One region of the Yinghuangia sp. YIM S09857 genome, then DNA from elsewhere that is predicted to be linked to it. Evidence: riboswitches for the same ligand, from Rfam matches in the RefSeq annotation. Region 1 holds a riboswitch; each other region holds the start of a gene.
The links. A riboswitch is a leader RNA that binds a small molecule or an ion and turns the genes downstream of it on or off. The one in region 1 is predicted to bind cyclic di-AMP.
Positions count from the first base shown of each region.

Region 2: linked by a shared signal. The riboswitch ahead of ACRX5S_RS14700 (NlpC/P60 family protein) and the one ahead of ACRX5S_RS17995 (NlpC/P60 family protein) in region 1 are both predicted to bind cyclic di-AMP.
Region 3: linked by a shared signal. The riboswitch ahead of ACRX5S_RS11110 (transglycosylase family protein) and the one ahead of ACRX5S_RS17995 (NlpC/P60 family protein) in region 1 are both predicted to bind cyclic di-AMP.
Region 4: linked by a shared signal. The riboswitch ahead of ACRX5S_RS05150 (C40 family peptidase) and the one ahead of ACRX5S_RS17995 (NlpC/P60 family protein) in region 1 are both predicted to bind cyclic di-AMP.

Region 1 is NZ_JBPKBH010000007.1:386,197-391,163, reverse strand. It holds gene ACRX5S_RS18005 (NYN domain-containing protein) at 1-1,209, shown strand, start outside; gene ACRX5S_RS18000 (hypothetical protein) at 1,463-1,837, shown strand; cyclic di-AMP (ydaO/yuaA leader) riboswitch at 1,982-2,131, shown strand; gene ACRX5S_RS17995 (NlpC/P60 family protein) at 2,142-3,245, shown strand; gene ACRX5S_RS17990 (hypothetical protein) at 3,458-4,849, shown strand.
Region 2 is NZ_JBPKBH010000006.1:167,948-172,914, reverse strand. It holds gene pcrA (DNA helicase PcrA) at 1-861, opposite strand, end outside; gene ACRX5S_RS14705 (hypothetical protein) at 943-1,296, opposite strand; cyclic di-AMP (ydaO/yuaA leader) riboswitch at 1,525-1,660, shown strand; gene ACRX5S_RS14700 (NlpC/P60 family protein) at 1,669-2,748, shown strand; gene ACRX5S_RS14695 (LuxR C-terminal-related transcriptional regulator) at 2,821-3,570, opposite strand; gene ACRX5S_RS14690 (PspC domain-containing protein) at 3,592-4,839, opposite strand.
Region 3 is NZ_JBPKBH010000004.1:497,363-502,329, forward strand. It holds gene ACRX5S_RS11095 (MFS transporter) at 1-71, opposite strand, end outside; gene ACRX5S_RS11100 (ArsR/SmtB family transcription factor) at 227-598, opposite strand; gene ACRX5S_RS11105 (hypothetical protein) at 692-1,090, shown strand; gene ACRX5S_RS11110 (transglycosylase family protein) at 1,297-2,607, opposite strand; cyclic di-AMP (ydaO/yuaA leader) riboswitch at 2,611-2,799, opposite strand; gene ACRX5S_RS11115 (GNAT family N-acetyltransferase) at 3,148-3,756, opposite strand; gene ACRX5S_RS11120 (helix-turn-helix domain-containing protein) at 3,753-4,319, opposite strand; gene ACRX5S_RS11125 (pyridoxamine 5'-phosphate oxidase family protein) at 4,424-4,967, opposite strand, start outside.
Region 4 is NZ_JBPKBH010000002.1:425,409-430,375, reverse strand. It holds gene ACRX5S_RS05165 (phytoene desaturase family protein) at 1-93, shown strand, start outside; gene ACRX5S_RS05160 (hypothetical protein) at 532-1,689, shown strand; gene ACRX5S_RS05155 (hypothetical protein) at 1,827-2,198, opposite strand; cyclic di-AMP (ydaO/yuaA leader) riboswitch at 2,619-2,775, shown strand; gene ACRX5S_RS05150 (C40 family peptidase) at 2,781-3,794, shown strand; gene ACRX5S_RS05145 (hypothetical protein) at 4,182-4,670, shown strand; gene ACRX5S_RS05140 (SDR family oxidoreductase) at 4,768-4,967, opposite strand, start outside.

The DNA.
Region 1 (4,967 bases):
CCGTTGCGGCAGTTTGCTCGGTTCACCCCCTCGCGTCGGGCGAAGCTCGCGGCGACCCCGCTGGCCGGGGTGCTGGAGAACGACCCGGTGTTCCGGCAACGGATAGCGGAGCGTCTGCGGAGGGGGTTGCCGGATCTTGCGGCGGCTCTCGATGCGGGGCGTCCGCCGGCCGCCGCCGATCCGCTCGATGTGGCCGCCGCCGCGTATCTGCTGCGGCCGCCCGGGTGGGTGGCGTTGCTGGACACGGCCGGACAGGCCGCGGAGCGCGCCGCTCAGGACCGGGCCGGGGCCGAGGCCGCCGCCGTGGTGGAGCGGTTGGAGTCCGAGTTGGGCACGCTGCGCGCCGCAGCGCGGGCCGAGCAGGAGAAGTTGCGGGCGGATCTGGAGGAAGCCCGCAAGGAGGCCGAGCACTTGCGCAGACAGGTGCGCGGGCTCCAGGGCGGCGCCAAGCATGCCGAGAAGGAGGCGAAGCGCGCCCAGGCGGAGTTGGAGACCGTACGCGCCGAGGCGCAGACGGCGATTGCCGCCGCCGACAAGGAGACGCGTCGCCTGCGCGGCCGGGTCTCCGAGGCGGAGTCGGCGTTGGAGGCGAGCCGCCGGGCCGCGCGTGAAGGCCGCAGCATGGAGGACACGCGCGTACGCCTGCTGCTCGACACCGTGCTGGAGGCCGCCCAGGGGCTGCGCCGCGAACTCGCCCTGCCCCCGGTCGGCATCCGCCCCGCGGACACGGTCGACGCCGTCGCGCCCGAGGGTGCGAGCCCAAAGGACATCGCCAAGCGCGCCCTGGAGGGCGACGACCCGGCGCTTCTCGACCAGTTGCTGAGCCTGCCGCAGGCGCATCTCGTCATCGACGGCTACAACGTCACCAAAACGGGTTACCCGTCCCTCGCCCTTTCGGAGCAGCGCGTACGCCTGCTCGGGGGCCTCGCGGTGATCGCCGCGCAGACCGGGGCCGAGGTCACCTGTGTGTTCGACGGCGCGCAGTTGGACGCTCCCGTGCTGCTCGCTCCGCCGCGCGGCGTCCGCGTGCGGTTCAGCAAGGCGGGGGAGACCGCCGACGAGCTCATCCGCCGTCTGGTGCGCGCCGAACCACCCGGCCGTCCGGTGATCGTCGTCTCCTCGGACCGCGAGGTCGCCGACGGCGTGCGGCGGGCCGGTGCGCGCCCGGTGCCGTCGACCATGCTGCTGCGCCGCCTCGCCCGCGGCTGACCCCCGGGCGGCGCCGCGTCCCGCCCGACGTCCCATGCCGCATCCCGTGCCACGTCCGATGCCGGGGCGTGCGATGCGTCCCATCTCGACCGCCGTGGTTGACATGTGACGTTGTGTCAGTGCCCGTCCCTACCGTGTGTTCCAGGAGCAACCGCTCCGTCACAGCTCCATCGGAACGCAACGGAAGAGGTGGACGACCATGCGGGTCTGCTGCCGTACGTGCCGTGCCCGGGGTCCGGCGTGTGCTGATTGTGTGGTCACCCAAATTCTCGACGATAAATCGGACTTTTCGCCCGATTCATCGAAATCCAACGAGTCGGTTCCGGTGTGCCGACACGCCGTGGTCGATGTGGGATATCCCACAAAGCTCCGTAACGACACCGATACGGGTGATTCGCCCGTAGGGCGGAATTCCGGAATTACCGGCTGCCTGGAGCTCTCCCCGGAAACGGTCGACCGGATAGCCCTGCTCGCCGACGTGGGCCTGAGCAAGCCCCTGCGATACGTCCCTGACCTGCACGAAGACCCGCCGAAACCGGTGCCGCCGGAGCCGCGTCCGGCGGCCGCCGGGCCCCCCGCGCAACGCCGCAAACCGCCGCGAAAGTATGAACAGATGGTCGCTCTCTGATCACGTTCGGTGGAGCCGGAAGCGTTAATCGCGAGTTCTCTCGTAAAACTTCGGCGATTGATTTGAACCGATCAAGCTCGGTTCACTAATCTCTCGGGCTGAGTACCCGCAATGTCGATCGCCCAGCCAGGGCGGCGGGCGGGGACTCCCGCCGAGTCCGGTGAGGCCGAGAGGTCGAGTCGGAGCCGGGGAACCAATCCCCGTGGGGTGAATCGACACGAAGTCGGTGTCGTAGGGCGTGTCTTCCGGCCCGAACCCGTCAGCTCACCCGGTAGGCGGGCGTAGGAAGAAGGAGTTCGCCCACGTGGCGTCCCACCGACGGCCGAAGAAGCCCAGCAAAACGCGCGTCGGCGTGCTCACCGCCGCCGCCGCCACCGCCGTGGCACTTTCCCCGGGCATGTCCCAGGCCGACCCGGCCCCCTCCAAGGACCAGGTCAAGGCCCAGATCAACGAGTTGACCCACCAGGCAGAGGTCGCCACCGAGGAGCTGAACGGCTTCCAGGAGAAGACCGAGCTGTTGCAGGGCCAGGTCTCGCAGATCCAGGAGCGGATCGCCCAGGAGCAGTCAGACCTCGTGACGCTCCAGAGCACCATGGGGGTGATCGCCAGCGCGCAGTACCGCAACGCCGGCATGGACCCCACGCTCCAGCTGATGCTGTCCGAGAAGCCCGACGAGTACCTGAGCAAGGCCGCCGCGCTCGGCCAGATCACCGCGCAGCAGGCCGCGTCGATCGAGCAGATCCAGGCCAAGAAGCGCACCCTCGACCAGGAGCGCGCCGAGGCGTCCACGAAGCTCGGGGAGCTTGAGGACACCCGCAAGAACCTGTCGGCCAAGAAGGCCGAGGTCGAGAAGAAGCTCCAGCAGGCGCAGGCCCTGCTCAACACGCTGACCGAGGCCGAGCGCGCCGCGATCCTCGCCGAGGAGGGCCACGGCGAGGCGAACGAGGCGGACGACCGCGCCTCGCGCGACGACACGCGCACCCCGCCGACCTCGGCCAAGCCGTCCCCGAGCACCACCAAGCCGGCGACCGAGACCCCCAAGGTCACCGTCCCGGTCAGCGGGCGCGCCGGTGCCGCCGTCGCGGCCGCCGCGTCCAAGATCGGCAAGCCGTACGTGTACGGCGCCACAGGGCCCAACTCCTTCGACTGCTCCGGCCTCACGGGCTGGGCCTGGAAGCAGGCCGGGGTCTCGTTGCCGCGCACGTCGCAGGCGCAGGCCGGTGCCGGGCGCAGCGTCCCGGTCGACCAGATCCAGCCCGGCGACCTGGTGATCTACTACAGCGGCATGTCGCACGTCGGCATCTACGCGGGCGGCGGCCAGATCATCCACGCTCCCAAGCCCGGCACCAACGTGCGGTACGCGCCGCTGCACTCGATGACGGTCGTCAAGGTCGTCCGCCCGTCCTGACCCACCCGTGACCGCGCCGCCCGGGCGCCGACCGGAGCAACCGCCCGACGGCGCCCGGACCAGAGCCCGGCCCGGCGCCCGGGCCTGAGCTCGGAACCGGGGACGCCGAACAGCGCCGCCGCGGCCCGTGCCGCCCGCTCCCCGCACCCGGCCGTTCCCCCGTGCGCGGCACTCGGCGGGTGCCGCGGTTCGCCGTCTCGTACGATCGGTCCGTGGACGACCGGAGCCCTAGGGCGCGACGGATCCCGCGGTGGCTCCTGGTTTTCGCGGCAGTGTGCGTCGCGATATCCGCCGGAATCGCCCTGGGAATCGTCGGCCTGGGCTCGGACGGTTCGAGCGGCAGGCCCGCTCCCGGTACGAGCCCGACCCTGCCCCTCCGGGCCGCCGACCTCCCGGCGGGCCAGGAGAAGCACACCGACCCCCGCAACGAGGCGATCGCCCGGCTGCTGGAACGCCGCGCGACCGCGGTGCGCGCGCACGACCGCGCGGCCTACCTCGCGACGATCGACCCGGCCGCGAAACCCTTCCACGACGCACAGGCCGTCGCGTTCGACAACGCGGCGCAGATCCCGTTCGCGTCCTGGGACTACGAGCTCGTCGCCGCCGACGCCTTCACCCTTCCGGACCAGCGCCTCGCGTCCTTCGCGGGCGCCACGGTGTTCACCGCGCAGGTGGACCTGCTGTACCGCATCGACGGCTTCGACAGCGCGCCGGTGCGCAGCCCGCAGTACCTCACCTTCGTGCTCCGCGACGGCGCTTGGCTGATCGCGGCCGACTCCGACGGCGCCGACAGCGGCATGCGCGGCGCGGTGCAGGTCTGGGACCTCGGCCCGGTCACCGTGCTGAGCGGCGACTCCGGAATCGTCCTCGGTGTCGGGGACAAGAACGACCTGCGGTCCTATCAGAAGGACATGGACGACGCGGTGCCCGACGTACACAAGGTCTGGGGCCGAGTGTGGGCCGGGAAGGCCGTCGTGATCGTCCCGGCGAACCAGGAGCAGATGGCCCGCCTGCTGGGCGCCGAGCCGCAGAAGTACGCGCGCATCGCGGCCGTCACGACCGGCGAGCGCGGCGCCGACGCGGATTCGGCGGCGGCGGACCGGGTCATCGTCAACCCGGACGCGTTCCGCGATCTCGGCGCGGTCGAGCGGCGTGTGGTCATGACGCACGAGATCACCCATGTGGCGAGCCGTGCGTTCACCCGCAACTGGACGCCCACGTGGTTGTCCGAAGGCTTCGCGGACTACGTGGGGTACCTCAACTCGGGCCAGACCATCCGCAGCGCCGCTCCGGAGCTGCGGCGCGACGTGCGCGAGGGGCGGGTACCGCAGGCGCTGCCGACGGACGAGCAGTTCGAGACGACGCAGGAGGCGCTGCCGCAGGCGTACGAGATGGGCTGGCTGGCCTGCCGGATGATCGCCGAGCGGTGGGGGCAGGAGAAACTGGTCGAGCTCTACCGGGCGGTCGGCGAGGCGCCGCCGCCCGGGGTCGGGCCGCCGGATCAGAAGAGCCGCCTCACCAGCGCGTTCGTGTCGGTCCTGCGGATCTCGCCGGCGGAGTTCACGGCACAGTGGGTGGGGTACGTGCAGGCGCAGGTCCGCTAGGGGCGGTCCGCCGCGCGCGCGGTGCCGGAAGCGGAGTGGGTACCGGTGCGGGCGGGGGCCGGGGCGGGCCGGAGGAGACGGAACAGGAACAGGGAACGGCACCGGATCCGGCCGAGGC
Region 2 (4,967 bases), on a different contig from region 1:
GTCGACCAGCACGTGCCGGAACCGGCGCCGGTAGTGCTCGGCGACGTCGGGGAACGCCTGGAGCAGGTTGACCGTGGTCATGATCAGGTCGTCGAAGTCGAGCGCGTTGGCCTGCCGCAGGCGCGCCTGGTAGAGGGTGTACGCCTCGGCGAGCTTGCGTTCGGCGTCGTTCTGCGTGCCTGACGCGTAGGTCTCCGGGTCGATGAGCTCGTTCTTGAGGTTGGAGACCTGCGCGTTGAACTTGCGCGGCGGGTGCTGCTTGGGGTCGAGGTCCAGGTCGCGGCACACCATCGCCATGAGGCGCTGCGAGTCGGCGGCGTCGTAGATGGAGAAGGTCGAGCTGAGGCCGAGCTTCTTGTACTGCTGCCGCAGGATGCGCACGCACGAGGAGTGGAACGTGGAGACCCACATGGCCTTGGCGCGCGGCCCGACCAGCGCCTCGACGCGCTCCTTCATCTCGCCCGCGGCCTTGTTGGTGAATGTGATCGCCAGGATCTCGCCGGGATGCACGCCGCGCGCGCCGAGGAGGTACGCGATGCGGTGGGTCAGCACGCGCGTCTTGCCGGAGCCGGCGCCCGCGACGATGAGCAGCGGGGAGCCCTCGTGGACGACCGCGGCGCGCTGCTGCGGGTTCATGCCGTCGAGCAGGCGCGCGGGGTCGATCACCGGCTTGCGGGCGCCGTTGCGGTAGTGGCCCTCGTACAGATTGGAGGGCTCGGCGAAGTCGCCCGCGAACAGGTCGTCGGGGGCCGGGTCGTACTCGGGCGGCGGCGGTGGGGCGTCGTCCGGGTGCGGCTCGGCGGGCAGCGGGATGTCGGCGTCGAACCCCGGCAGCGGCATGTCGTCGAAGAGTTTGCTCATCGTCTGCCGAGTCTACGAGCCGCGGGCGGTGTTCCGGTCCCCGCCCGTCCGGCCGGACGGCGAACCCGGGCCCGCGTCAACTCAGGTCCACATCACAGCGATCGCGATGTTCGCGACGGTCAGCAGGCCGATGGCGCCGAAGACCTGCGTGCCGACGCGGTCCTTGGCGCGATTCGCCCAGACCATGAGCAGGATCGCGATGAGGACGGCGAGCTTGACGCTGATCTTGGTGTTGTCGACCTCGACGTCGTCGGCCTGGAGGACGCCGACCAGTGCGATGCCGGTGACGAGCATGGTGAGGGCGCCGTGCGTCATCGCCGGGACCACGCGGACGTCGCCGGTCTTCATGCCCTTCATCTGGGTCAGGAAGCCGCCGAGCAGGGAGCCGATCCCGATGATGTGCAGGACGAGCAGAATTTGTCGGACGACGTCCACGGAACGCTCCTCACGGTGGGGGTGGCGATCCGAGACTACAAAAATCGCAAAGCGGACAATGAAACGGCCCCCAAGGTAAAGACTTGGTAATACGGCGAGGAATCCTGGGGATCGTGACACTCCTGTGACTAATGTTCTCGGCCAGGCGGCCGTACCCCCGTACTCCACCAGGAGTGCACGGTCGCCACCGCCGAGTCCGGCGACGTTCCGCGGCCGCCCCCAAGGCGCGCGGAGCACCAGCCGGAGCCGGGGACCCACGTCCCACCGAGGCGAATCGGGTCCGGGCCCGCCAGTCCGGAGTCGTAGGGCGTCTTCTTCCGCCCGAGCCTGTCAGCTAACCCGGTAGGCGGCCGAGGAAGGAGTGACGCTTTCGTGGCGTCCCATCGCCGTCCCGCACAGCACCGCCGGATAAAGCCGCGCACCGTGCACCGCGGTGCCGCCACCCTGGCCACCGCCGCCGTGACCGTGACCGGCGTCGTGGCGTTCGCCGGTACCTCCAGCGCCGAGCCGACGCCCACCTCCGCCCAGGTGCAGGAGCAGGTGAACCAGCTCCACCGCGAGGTCGCCAAGGCGACCGACGTCTTCAACGGCGTGCAGGAGCAGGTCGAGGTGCTGCAAAAGGAGTCCAACGCGACGCAGGCCCGCGTCGCCGAGGAGCAGGCCGCGATGAACGAACTGCGCGAGCAGATCGGTGTCATAGCCGCCGAGGAGTACCGCAACGGGGGCATGCCGCCCGAGCTCCAGCTCGCGCTGAGCGGCGACCCCGCGATGTACCTCTCCAAGGCCCAGATGCTGGACCAGATCGACAGCCAGCAGGCCACCCGGCTCGAACAGATCGCCGCACAGGCGCGCATGCTCCAGCAGGACCGCGCCGAGGCGTCCCAGCAGCTCGCCGACCTCGACGCGCTGCGCAAGGACCTCAACGGCAAGAAGAACGAGATCCAGGAGAAGCTCAACAAGGCCCAGACGCTGCTCAACACCCTCACCGAGGCCGAGCGCCAGGCCGTCCTGGACTCCAACGAGCACGCCGAGGAAGAGGCCCGCGCCGACGAACGGGCCGACCGCGACAAGCCCGAGCCCCCCGTGACGAACGTCCCGGTCTCCGGCCGGGCCGGGGTGGCCGTCGACTTCGCGATGGACCAGCAGGGCAAGCCGTACGGCTGGGGCAAGGCGGGCCCGAGCTCGTTCGACTGCTCCGGCCTCATGCAGGCCGCGTGGGCGAAGGCCAACGTCAAACTGCCCCGCACCACCTGGGACCAGGTCAAGGTCGGCACCGCGGTCTCCAAGTCCCAGCTCCAGCCGGGCGACCTGGTCTTCTTCTACTCCGACATCAGCCACGTCGGGATGTACATAGGCGGCGGCAAGATGGTGCACGCCCCGCGTCCGGGGTCGGTCATCAAGGTCGCCCCGATCACCGAGATGCCGTTCCACTCGGCGCGCCGGGTGGGCTGACCCGCAGCAGCACGTCGTACGCACGTACGCCCCCGCCTCCGGTGCGCCGGAGGCGGGGGCGTACGGCGTTCCTCAGACCAGGCGCCGGTCGGTCGCCCAGCGGGTCAGCTCGTGCCGGTTCGAGAGCTGGAGCTTCCGCAGCACCGCCGACACGTGGGTCTCGACCGTCTTGACCGAGATCACCAGCCGCCGCGCGATCTCCTTGTACGCGTACCCGCGCGCGATCAGCCGCAGGACCTCCCGCTCGCGCTGCGTCAGCCGGTCCAGGTCCTCGTCGATCGGCGGTACGTCGGTCGCCGCGAAGGCGTCCAGCACGAAGCCCGCCAGCCGCGGCGAGAAGACCGCGTCGCCCTCGGCCACGCGGCCCACCGCGCGCACGAGTTCGTCGCCGGTGATGGACTTGGTGACGTAGCCGCGCGCGCCGCCCCGGATGACGCCGATGACGTCCTCGGCCGCGTCCGACACCGACAGCGCCAGGAACCGCACCGAACCCTGCACCCCGGCGCACTGCTTCAGCACCTCGACGCCCCCGCCGCCGGGCAGGTGCACGTCGAGCAGCACCACCTCGGGCATCGTGGCGTGCACGACGGAGACCGCCGAGGCGACGTCCTCGGCCTCGCCGACGACCTCGACCGCCTCGCCGATCTCGGCGCGCACGCCGGTGCGGAACATGCGGTGGTCGTCGACGAGCACGACGCGCACACGCGTCTCGGCGGAGGCCGAACCGGTGCCCGCGGGGTCGGCGGCGCCGTCGGCGCCCCGAGGCGTGCCCTGCGAACGCGGAGTGTCCTGCGGAGTGCCCTGCGGGCCCTGGGTGCTCACTTGGTGCTCCTGTTCCTCGGCCTAGCCACGCGCCATCTCCAGCTCGACCTCGGTGCCCTCGCCGGGCTCGCTGCGGATCACCGCGGTACCGCCGTTGCGGCGCATGCGCCCGAGGATCGACTCTCGCACACCGAGGCGGTCCTCGGGCAGCGCACCCGGGTCGAAGCCGGGACCGCTGTCGCGCACGAAGACCGTCACCGTCATGTCCTCGACCTCCGCGAACACCTGGACGGGCCCGCCCGACGCGTACTTGGCCGCGTTCACCATCGCCTCGCGCGCGGCGGCGAGTTGCGCGGCCAGGCGCTCGTCCACCGGGCAGTCGCCGACCGACACGATCTCGATGGTCGCGCCGTGCATGTCCTCGACCTCGGCGGCCTCCTGCCGCAGCGCCGCGGCGAAGGTGCGGTCCGGCTCCTCGCCCTCCGGCCGGTACAGCCAGGCCCGCAGCTCGCGCTCCTGCGCGCGGGCGAGCTTGGCGACCTCGCGCGGATCGTCGACGTGCCGCTGGATGAGGGTCAGCGTGTGCAGTACGGAGTCGTGCACATGGGCCGCCACCTCGGCGCGCTCCTGCGCACGGATGCGGGCCCGGCGCTCGGCACTCAGGTCGCGCGTCTGGCGGAGCAGGAACGGCCCGAAGATCACCAGCAGTCCGAACAGCAGCAGCGCCGCCCCGCGCATCGCGGCGAACGCGTCGCCCAGCCCGCCGCGGTACGCGACGAAGAAGCCGATCCCCGTCGCGAACACCACAAGTCCGACGACCGTACGCACTATGCCCGCCGTACGGCTGCGCCCGTCCAGCGACAGCCAGCGGGTGCGCTGCGCGTCGTCGGCCTGCCGCCACACCAGCGCGACGCCGGCCGCCGCGACCAGCAGCGGCCACACCCACGCGCCGCGGTAGCCGGCGTCCCCGGCGACCGTCATGACGAGGGAGAACGCCAGCAGGGCCGAGACGATGGCGAAGGCGGCGTGCCGGGACTTGCGGTCGCGGGCGTCCACCGGCCCCTGCCGGACCTCCCCGTCGCCTTCGGGCACGTTGAGCCAGAGCAGGCCGTACAGCAGCATGCCGAGGCCGCCGCCGAGGGTCAGGACGACGAAGCCGACGCGGATCCACACCACGTCCACCGCGAGGTGCCGGGACAGCCCGCGCGCGACGCCCGCGACGATGCGCCGCGACGAGTCGCGGAACAGGGTCGGGGCGGGCCGCGCGGCCGGGGGCTCGAAGCCCAGGTAGGTCTGCGCGTGGGTCGCGGGAGGCGGTGCCGAGGTCACACGACCGATCGTCACACGCGCGGGCTCGGCGATGCATCAGGGTCCGACCCTGATTCCCCCTCAGGGTCGCATCGGGGTACGACCCGGGCCCCTCCTGATAGGCGCGCACGCGTACGCCCAGCACGATG
Region 3 (4,967 bases), on a different contig from region 1:
GTGCCGACCAACGCGATCACCTGCGCGGCGAACAGGCGGCGGTAGGTTCGGTTGCCCGGCAGGGGCGGCATGCGCGGGGTGTGCCGCGCGGCCGACGCGGTGCGCACGTTCGGCATGGCGGGCCTCATCCCGGTCGGAGCGAGGTGGTCCGTCCATCATAAGGCAACATGTGCATACGTGTGCACATGTTGTCGTCACTGATCCGGCCCGACAGCGCGGCGCCCGCTCAGTCGTGCGGCGGCAGCGCGCGGATCTGGTGGTCGGCCGCGCTCAGCACCTCGTCGACGAGGCGGCGCAGGTGGCCGTGACGCAGCGCGTACACGACGCGGCGGCCGTCCTTGCGGGCCACCACGAGGCCCGCGAGGCGCAGCTTCGCCAGGTGCTGGCTCACCGAGGTGCGCGGCGCGCCGGTCGCGTCGGTCAGGGTGCTCACGTCGGCCTCGCCCTCGGCGAGTTCGCGCATCAGCGCGAGGCGCGTGCGGTCGGCGAGCAGCGCGAGCACCGACACCGCGGCGTCCAGGCGGTCGGCGTCCGAGGCGGAGGCACGGCCGTGCGGCGGGTGCGCATCGGCTGCGGTGTCCTGGCTGCCCGAACTCATGCGCTCATCGTAGAGCGGGCGGCGCGGGGCTCCGCGGATCACGGCCGGGGCGGATTTGACGCGGACTTCAGTTCAAGATCAATGATGGTCGGCATGAACAGCGAAGCGAAAACCATCCTGCTCTTCCACAACACGATGCGGATCACCGACGGACACCTGGACGCCTTCCGCAAGGCCATCGCCGACGCCGTCGACTTCGCCGAGCGGCACGGACCCCAGCTCATGGTCGAAGTCTTCATCGACGAACCGGAGATGACGGCGCACAGCTTCCAGATGTTCGGTGACTCCGAGGCGGTGCGCGCGCATTGGCGACTTGCGGACCCCTACATCCAGGGCGTCATGGAGCACTGCCGCGTGGAGAGCTTCGAGGTGTACGGCCGGCCGGACGACGACGTGACCGAGGGGATACGCCGTGGAGTCGGGGACGGCGTGGTGACGTTCGCCCCGCAGGTCGCCGGATTCCTGCGCTTCGGCGCGGCGCCGAAGGACTGAACCGCCGGAACCCGGAGGGCTGTTGGTACGCGTGGTTCGCGGCAGCCCGGGAGCACGACAACGCGCGGACGCGGCGACGCGGGAGCACGACACCGCGGGAACGCGGCGACGCCCGGCCGGATGACCCGGCCGGGCGTCGGTGTTACTGCGGTCCCGCGTCAGCCCCACAACTGCGCGGGGCGTCCGGTGTATGGCTCAGACGTGGCTCAGATGCTGACGCCGTGGGCGCGCAGGTAGGCCAGCGGGTTGATGTCGGAGCCGTAGCTCGGGGTGGTGCGGATCTCGAAGTGCAGGTGCGGGCCGGTCGAGTTGCCGGTCGAGCCGGACAGGCCGATCTGCTGGCCGGTCGAGACCTTCTGGCCGACCGACACGGACGAGGACGACAGGTGGCCGTACTGGCTGTACTTGCCGTCGGCGTGCTTGATGACGACCTCGTTGCCGTACGCGCCGCCCCAGCCGGACTTGACGACCGTGCCGGAGGTGACCGCCTTGACGGAGGTGCCCGACGCGGCGGAGAAGTCCTCGCCGGTGTGGCCGTTCGACCACAGCGAGCCCGAGTTGCCGTACGAGCCGTGCGGCGCGCCCGGGACCGGACGGGTGTAGCCCGACGCGGAGGACGACGACGCGGTGGCGCTGTCACCCGAGTTCTTGGCCGTGGTGCCGCCGGACTTCGCGGAGCTGCCGGAGTCGGTGCTCAGCTTGGCGCCGGACTGGCTCTTGGCCTGGTTCTTGGTGCCGCCGGTCGAGGGCTTGGTGTCCTCGGTGAGCTTGGCACCGGTCTGCGGGGCCGCCGCCTGGCCGCCGGCCAGGGCGAGCTTCTGGCCCGCGTAGATCATGTTCGGGTTGCCGCCGACGACGCCGCGGTTGAGGTCGTACAGCTTCTCCCAGCCGCCGGCGACGTCCTGCGCGTCGGCGATCTTCGAGAGGGTGTCGCCGACGACGACGGTGTACGAGGTGGTGGCGGCCGACGCGGACGCGGGAGCCTTGCTCTCGGTCTTCGCCTCGGACTTGGCACCCGTCTTGGCGCCGGAACGGGCCTCGGACCTGGTGTCCTCGGACAGCTTCGAGCCGGACTGGCTCTTCGGCGCGGCCTCGGTCCTGGCGGTCGAGCCGCCGTTGGAGCCGGTGTCGATGGACGGGGTGCCGCTGTTCTTGGTCAGGCCCGCCTTGACGGAGCAGACCGGCCAGGCGCCGGGGCCCTGGCCCGCGAGCACCTTCTCGGCGATCGCGATCTGCTGGTCCTTGGTGGCCAGGTCGGCGCGCGGGGCGAACTGCGTGCCGCCGAACTCGCGCCAGGTGGAGCTGGTGAACTGAAGCCCACCGTAGAAGCCGTTGCCGGTGTTGATGGACCAGTTGCCGGTGCTCTCGCACTGGGCGACCTTGTCCCAGGTGCTGACGGGCGCGGCGGACGCGCTCGTGGCGCCGATCAGGGGGGCGGCGATCGCGGCGCCGGTGACACCGGCGGCGACGGCGATGCGGGACTTCGTGGTCAGACGGGTGCGAGTTGCGGACAGCATCAAGCGTTTCCTCTCCTACGCCTGCGAGGTGAGCTGTCGGATTCGGGCTGGAGTTGCCCGGCCGCTCTCGTCCGCCCTTCGGAAAGGGCCGTCGAGCGCGGCTTCACCCCAAGCCGTCCCGGTTGTCGCCGGGCCGGCGTTTCACCTGGTTCCCCCGCTTCTGCCGTGGTTGCTTCTCAGCGTTCCCCGTCTCGGCCGGCGGCAGAATTAGGCGTTCCGGCGAGCGGGGCCGATGTGTGGGACACCGACGCCGAGAAAGGTAGGCAGACGGACTCCGACAACTCAAATCCCCCTCCCGCAAAGCCAGTTTGGGAATATCGCGGAACGGGGAATAGGCCACGCGGTGTAGTTCGGATCGACCGGTATGTGTGCAAATTTCTCCGCACGGTGACCGCCGCGCCACAGAGGGCATGTTCGCCTCACCCACAGTGGCCCGCGTGTGATGCAGCGTCGATTCGGTAAAGCGGGGGCAAAGTTATGAGAATCCGACAGATCTCCGCGATTAGGACGTTCCGGATGTGGGAAAGGTGGCCCGCGACGTCACCGCGCCGCCGCACCGCGCACCTCGCGCCCGCGCGAAGCGACACCGCCCACGGAGTCGCCGCCGAGGGGCTTGTAGAAGAAGGTGCAGTCGCGCAGCGCCCCCGAGGGATCGGCCGCGTACCCGGGCACAATGCCGTACCGCGTCCATCCCGCCGCCGCGTACAGCCGCTCCGCCGGGCTCTCCGCCTCGGTGTCGAGCATGAGCAACGTGATCCCGGTCGCGGCGGCGTACTCCTCGGCGGTCCGCAGCAGCGTCCGTCCCAGGCCCCGCCCGCGGGCGTCGCGGTGGACCATCAGCTTGACGACGTCCGCGCGGTGCCCGCCGTTCGCCCACGTGTTGAAGGCGAGGCCGACCGTGCCGAGCAGGTGGCCGGGCGCGCCGCCGCTCTCGTCGGACGCGGTCCACACGACAAGCGCACCGGACCGAACGGCCTGCGCCTGACCCCGCCACCACGCGGCCGCGTCGGCGGGCGCGAAAGGCATCCGGAACCCGAGCGAAGCGCCGCCTGCCACGGTCTCCGCGAGAAGCGCCCCGAGCGCGGGTGCGGCGCGGTCGAAGCCGTCGGCCGACAGGCGGTGGATGCGGACCGCGGCCTCGTCCGTCACGGCGCCACCACCACGAGGGTGTAGCGCACCGGGCGGTCGCCCGGGTTGGCGTACGCGGACGCCCCCCACAGTCGGAAACTCATCGCGTCCCCTTCGGTGAGCGTGCGCGCAACCCCCTCGACGGTCACCGCGAGCGTGCCGTCGGCGACGCGGATGTGGTGTTCGAGGCCCGGCGTCGGCGGGCCGTCGTACGCGATATGCGCGCCCGGCCCGAGTTCCCCTTCGACGATCTCGGCGCGCAGGTCCGGATGCGGAGGCGACACCGAGCGCCGCACGAAACCGGAGGCCCGGTCGGTCCAGACCGGCTGCTCGTCCGCGCGCAGTACCCGCACCGGCTCGGTGTCGGACTCGACCTCGGCAAGGAGGCGCGACATCGTGCGGCCGTACGCCGCGCAGAGCTTGTTGAGCAGCGCGGCCGTCGGGCTGATCTCGGCGCGTTCGAGGCGCGAGAGCGTGGAGCGGCTGACCCCGGTCCGCCCGGCGAGTTCGTCCAGGGACCAGGTGCGCTCGACGCGCAGCGCGGTCAGCCGCCGGGCGAGGCGTTCATCGACATCGTTTCTCATATTCGGGACTTTATCCCGTATACGAGATCTGTTGGGGCGGCCCGGTGTCCTGTGTGGTGTCCATGGGGGATGGGGTGGGGCGCCGGGGGAGGTGCGGCCTGGAGTCATGCGTGTCGGGCCAGCCATTCCTTGAGATAGGCGGGGGGCTCGCCAGGTGCACCGGTGTCGGGGCGGGGGGCCGCGGCGGCGGTGCGGAGGGGGATCACGCCTGCCCAGTGGTCGAGGTGCCGGTCCGCGGCGTCCTCGGAGAGGCCGTGTGAGCGGGACTTCGCGGCCACGTCGGCCAGGTCCAGCGCGAACAGTGCGGTCTGCGCGGCCTCCTTGGCGTTCGGCGGGCGGCTGTCGGCGTACCTGCCGGGGATGAGGTGGTCGAGCAGTGTCGCCCAGCCGCGCGCGGTCTCGTCGGGGTCGGTCACCCGGCGCAGCGGCCCGTGGGCGATCACGCAGCGGTAGTCCATGGAGTGGTGCATGGCCGAGCGCGACAGGATCAGGGAGTCGGCGAGCGTCACCGCGAACGAGACCGGCAGCCCCTCGTCGCCCGCGTGCCGTACCGCGATGGCCAGATGCGAGCCGCTGGACGCGTGGAGGTAGAGGCGACCGGCGTCGCGGCCGAAGATCAGCGGCAGGATCTGCGGTCGGCCGAACGCG
Region 4 (4,967 bases), on a different contig from region 1:
CGCATCGTCCTCGGCGGCGCCGGGGCGCGTCGCGGCGGCGGGGTGAGCGGGATCCCGGGCCACAACGCGGCGATGGCGCTGCTGGCACGGTAGCCGCGAGCGGTTGCGCCCCGGCCGGGTCTGCGCGGTCGGCAGCAGTCCTCGCACCACCGTGAAACGGATCTTGTCCATGTGTCGATTCATAGGTTTTCCCGGGCATTTCGAGCCGGCCGGAGCGTGAGGGGTCTCCCGCTGTCGTGGGCTCGTCGCGTTCCGCCATACTGCTGCGCGGAATTGCCCCCCGGCGCGACACCCGGTGAGACACCCGGCAAGACGAAGGACAGATCCTTGACGCACGCTCCACCGCCGTGGCCGCCTTCCCAACCTCCCGGTGGGACAGGGCAATTCCCGTCCCCGCCTGGAACCCATGCGTACCCCGCGCCGCCGCCGGGCGGCGCACCCGCGAGCACGCCGCCTCCCGGCCAGGGGCCCGGACCGTACTCCTCACAGGTCCCCGGTCAGGCTTCCGGTCAGTTTCCGGGTCAGACCCCCGTGGGCCCGCCCGCGCGGCCGCCGCGGACGTTCGGCGGCGTCGCGCGCAAGGTGCTGTCGTACCTGCTCAACCCGAAGGGCGCGGCCCAGCGCGCGCTGAAACCGCAGAACCGGCTCGCGCCGCCCGACCCGCGCATCGACCAGATCAGCCTGATCCGGACCCTGATCGGCATGGCCGTCGTCGTGTGGGTCGGGGTGAAGTACGACAGCGTCGAGGGCGACAAGATCGTCAGCGAGGCGGTTCTGCACATCACGGTCTCGGTCGTGGTCGCCATGGTCGCCGTGCCGCTCTGTGCGCTGGCGTTCGTCCTGCTGTCACATGACAACGTGCGCCGCGAGACCCGCCGCGCGATGCGCTACCCGATGATGTCGATGGCGTGGTTCCTCGGGGCGGGCGGCCTGCTCGCGGCCGTGACGGCGACGGGGCTGGTCCAGGCCAGGCCCGACAACCCCGGCTTGTGGGTGCTTCTGCTGCTGGGACTGGCCGGGTTCATCTGGACCGGCTTCTTCGCGATCTTCGCCTTCTTCCTGGTGCCGCGGCACCTGTTCGCCGCCGCGGACGGGCACCTGCTGATGCCCAGCCTGCTCGCGCCGACGCTGTCCTGGGCGGTCGCCGCCGTCGACCTCGCGTCGCCGGGCAACAACCGGGTGCCCACGGTGATCGCCATGGTGGTGACGCTCGGCGCACCGGTCACCATCACCGCGCTGTCGGTGTGGGAGGCCAAGCGGGTGCGCGACTTGTACGGGGTGACCTTCCGCGGCGGGCCGCAGCCCGCCCGGATCCCCGCGCACGCGGTGGCCGCCGCGCAGCAGCGCGCCCAGCGGCAGGCGAGCCAGGCCGCGATGGTGAACGGCCTGGCGTCCCGCGGCCTCTTCGGATGGCTGCCTGGGCTGATCGCGCGGGCCGGGACCGTGCCGTCCGCGTCGTGGTCGGGCCCGCACACCGGGGGCGGCACGGCGACCGGGTACCAGCCGGCGGCCACCGGGGTACGCCCGTTCCCGCACGTGGCACACGTGGTCGGGGTGCTGTTCACGTGCGGGCTGTGGACGTTCGGATACCTCGGCTCGTACCTGCGCTGGAAGCGCCGGAGCGCGGCCGCCGCGCGCCGTCAGGCGTACGGGGCGGGAGGGGCGGGTGCCGGGCAGGGCTGGTACTGAGCGGCGCCGGAGGGGTTAATCCTTGAGCGGCCGGAAGGGCGGCCGCATCGCAGACGGGGCCGGCCGTCGGGCCGGGAAACGGGTCGGGCGGCCGGACCGGCCGCCGGCCTTTCCCTGGTTCTCCGGCCGTGCGGGTCCTACAGGCCCAGCCCGACCCAGAAGCGTGCGAGCTGGTCGAACCCCAGCACGGCGACGGCGCCGAGCGCGCATACGACGGTGGTGACGAGCCCGGCCGCGCCCCAGGCGCGGTCGGACCCGCGCGAGGTCTCGTCGCGGGCGATCGGCAGGAAGAGCGAGAGGCCGAGCGCGCCGCCCAGGACCGCGGCGATGATCCCGAAGCCGAACCAGACCACGGAACCGCCCGCGCCGCCGGGCACCCCCTCCCACAGCATCGCCATGCCGCCGAGGCCGAGGCCCCAGGCGAGGGCCAGGGTGAGGGCACGGATCGGGAGCGCGAGCGGCGTGGGGGAGGACAGCCACGTCAGGCTGCGGCGCAGGGCCTCGGTCACCGGGCCTCCTGAAATGTCTATTTAATGACGAGTCGCCATGAAATGACGGTCGTCCTGTCGACGTTAGGGCCACCACCGGGGGGCCGCAGTCCGGCGGATCCGAATGGGCGACAAACCCTTCCGTTGCCCAAATATGGACAAGATCGGACGTGGTGGGATTTGCCTTCCGCTCTTGTCAAGGTGGTTTCAAAACTTTTTGGGTGATCGGACCGTCACGCTCACTCTGCGACATATCCGCATGTCATACCGGTAGGCCGGAATAGCCTCTGTGCGGCTTGCCTGGCTTGACGCACCCTTTATCCGGCCGGAAACCGACCCGCGCGAGTTGTGGTGGCCCGGGCGTTCTGTCTAGCGTCACCCCCGGTTTCGCCGCCCAGGCGTGGCCCGCCGACCGGAACGCCGAATCCCGTCCCCGGTCCTGGTGATGATGCACAGCATCCGGACGGGAGCGGGGGAACCAGGTGGTACGCCGTACCCGGACATCCGGGTCCGGCTTGGGGTGAAGCCGTGCCATGCGCGGCCGGGCCGCTCCGGTCCGAATCCGACAGCTCACCTCGCAGGCGGCAGGAGAGGAACGACTTCATGCTGTCTGCCCACAGCGTTCGCTGCTTGGTGGCCGCCGCCGGGATAGCCGGACTCGGCGCCACACTCACCGCGACCACCGCCCACGCCGCGCCCGCCGCCCCCGCGTTCCCGCAGAACGCCCCGGTCTCGGCGCCGGACGACGCGGCCGCCCCCGCACCGGACGCCACCGTCACCACCGCCCCCGCCCCCGTCGCGGCCCCGGCCGCGCCCACCGCGCCGCTCGCCACGTACACCGTGGTCGCGGGCGACACCCTTTCCGAGATCGCCCAGGCCAAGGACATTCCGGGCAACTGGCAGGCGCTGTACGAGATCAACCGGGATCAGCTCCCGCGCGGCGCCGACTGGATCGACATCGGCCAGGTCCTCAAGCTCGCCGGCGTCGCCCAGGACGCCGCGTCGAAGGCGCCGACCACGTCGAAGACCTCGGTCACCGACAAGGCCCCGGCCAAGACGGCCCCCACGACCGCCCCCAAGCCCGCCCCGAAGACCGCGCCCAAGGCGCCGGCGAACGGCAAGCCGCAGGGCTCGGGCGCGAAGCTCACCGTCGACACCCCCGCGAAGGCCCCGGCCCGGTCCACCGGCCAGGACACCGCCGGCACCACCGCCAAGAACAACGCCGCGACCAAGCCGTCGACGGGCAGCGCCGTCACCGCGCCGTCGTCCGGCAAGGCGGCCACCGCCATCGCGTTCGCCAAGGCGCAGCTCGGCAAGCCGTACGTCTACGGCGCCGCGGGCCCGAACGCGTACGACTGCTCCGGCCTGGTCCAGGCCGCGTGGAAGGCGGCCGGCGTCTCGCTGCCGCGCGTCACCAACGCGCAGTTCGCGAACGGCAACAAGGTCTCGATCTCCAACCTCCAGCCCGGTGACCTGGTCTTCTACTACTCGGGCATCAGCCACGTCGGCATGTACCTGGGCGACGGCAAGATCATCCACGCGCCGAACTCGCGCAGCGTCGTCAAGATCGTCGACGTCGACTCGATGCCGATCGCGGGAGCCACGCGCCCGGCGTGACGCTGCGGGTACCGCGGCTGCGGCGGCTGCCGCGGCACTGCGCGCAGTGTGCCGCGCAAAGTCCAGCGCAGGACGCTTCGCGGGGTTGATCGCGGAGTTCTTCCAGGAGCGTGCCGCGACGTTCTGTGCGGTACTCCTCGCGAGCTTCACGCGGTGCTCCGTGCGGTGCTCCGTGACGAGTCCGGTGCGGTGATCCGCGCGGCACTTCCGGCGGCGCGACCGCCGGAGACACAACCCCTGACCGGCCCCGCGCGGACGGCAGTCCACGGTTCTCAGCTCGTGGACCCGCCGTCCGCGCGGGTGTCCGCAGGGGTTCGCGGCGTTTCTCGGGCCCGTCTCCGGGCAGGCGACGAGTAGAGCCCCCGGCGCGGTACGGAGGTGTCCACCATGTCCGGGCCCGCACTCAGCAGACGAGAACGCCTGATCCTGCGCGAGATCGAACGCGACCTCCTCGACGACGAGGACTTCGTGCTTTCCGTGAGCGACCTGTTGCTCACCCGACCGCCGTCCGACAGACCCGGGGCCGACGCACCCCCGCCCGCCGGGACCACGCTGCCGGACCGGCTCGCCCCGGACGCACCGCCCGACGGGCGCCCGAGGGAACGGCCGCCCCGCCGGGCCCGCCCTCGCCGGTTGCGGCCGCCGGGTGCCTCCCCGCACGCCGGGGAACCGCGCCTCCGCTCGCGCTGCGCCGGATTCCGCGCGGCGGTGCGCGAGCACGGCCTGATCCTCCTCATACCGGTGTGCGCCGCGCTCGCCGCCGTCACGTTCGGCGGAGCTCCGGCTTACGTCGCCGCGGTGTTCGCCGTCGTTCTGGTGGCCACGGTCGTGGTCGGTATCAGCCGGTACCGGAAGCGCCGGCGCGGGTCCCGATAGGCCGGACGCCCCCCCGGCGTCGCCGCGAACACCCGTCGCGCGCGCCGTCGCGTCCGGGACGCGCCCGCGACGCGTCCCGGGACGCGCCCGCGACGGGTCAGGTGATGCCACCGGTCGCGCGGACGTTCTGGCCGGTCAGCCACCGGGCGTCGGGGCCCACGAGGAACGCCACCACATCGGCCACGTCGGACGGTTCGCCCAGGCGTCCCAGCGGCGACATCGCCGCGGCCATCTCCAGCGCCTCGGGCGGGTTGGTGCCGCGCAGCAGGTCGGTGTCGGTCGCGCCGGGGGAGACCA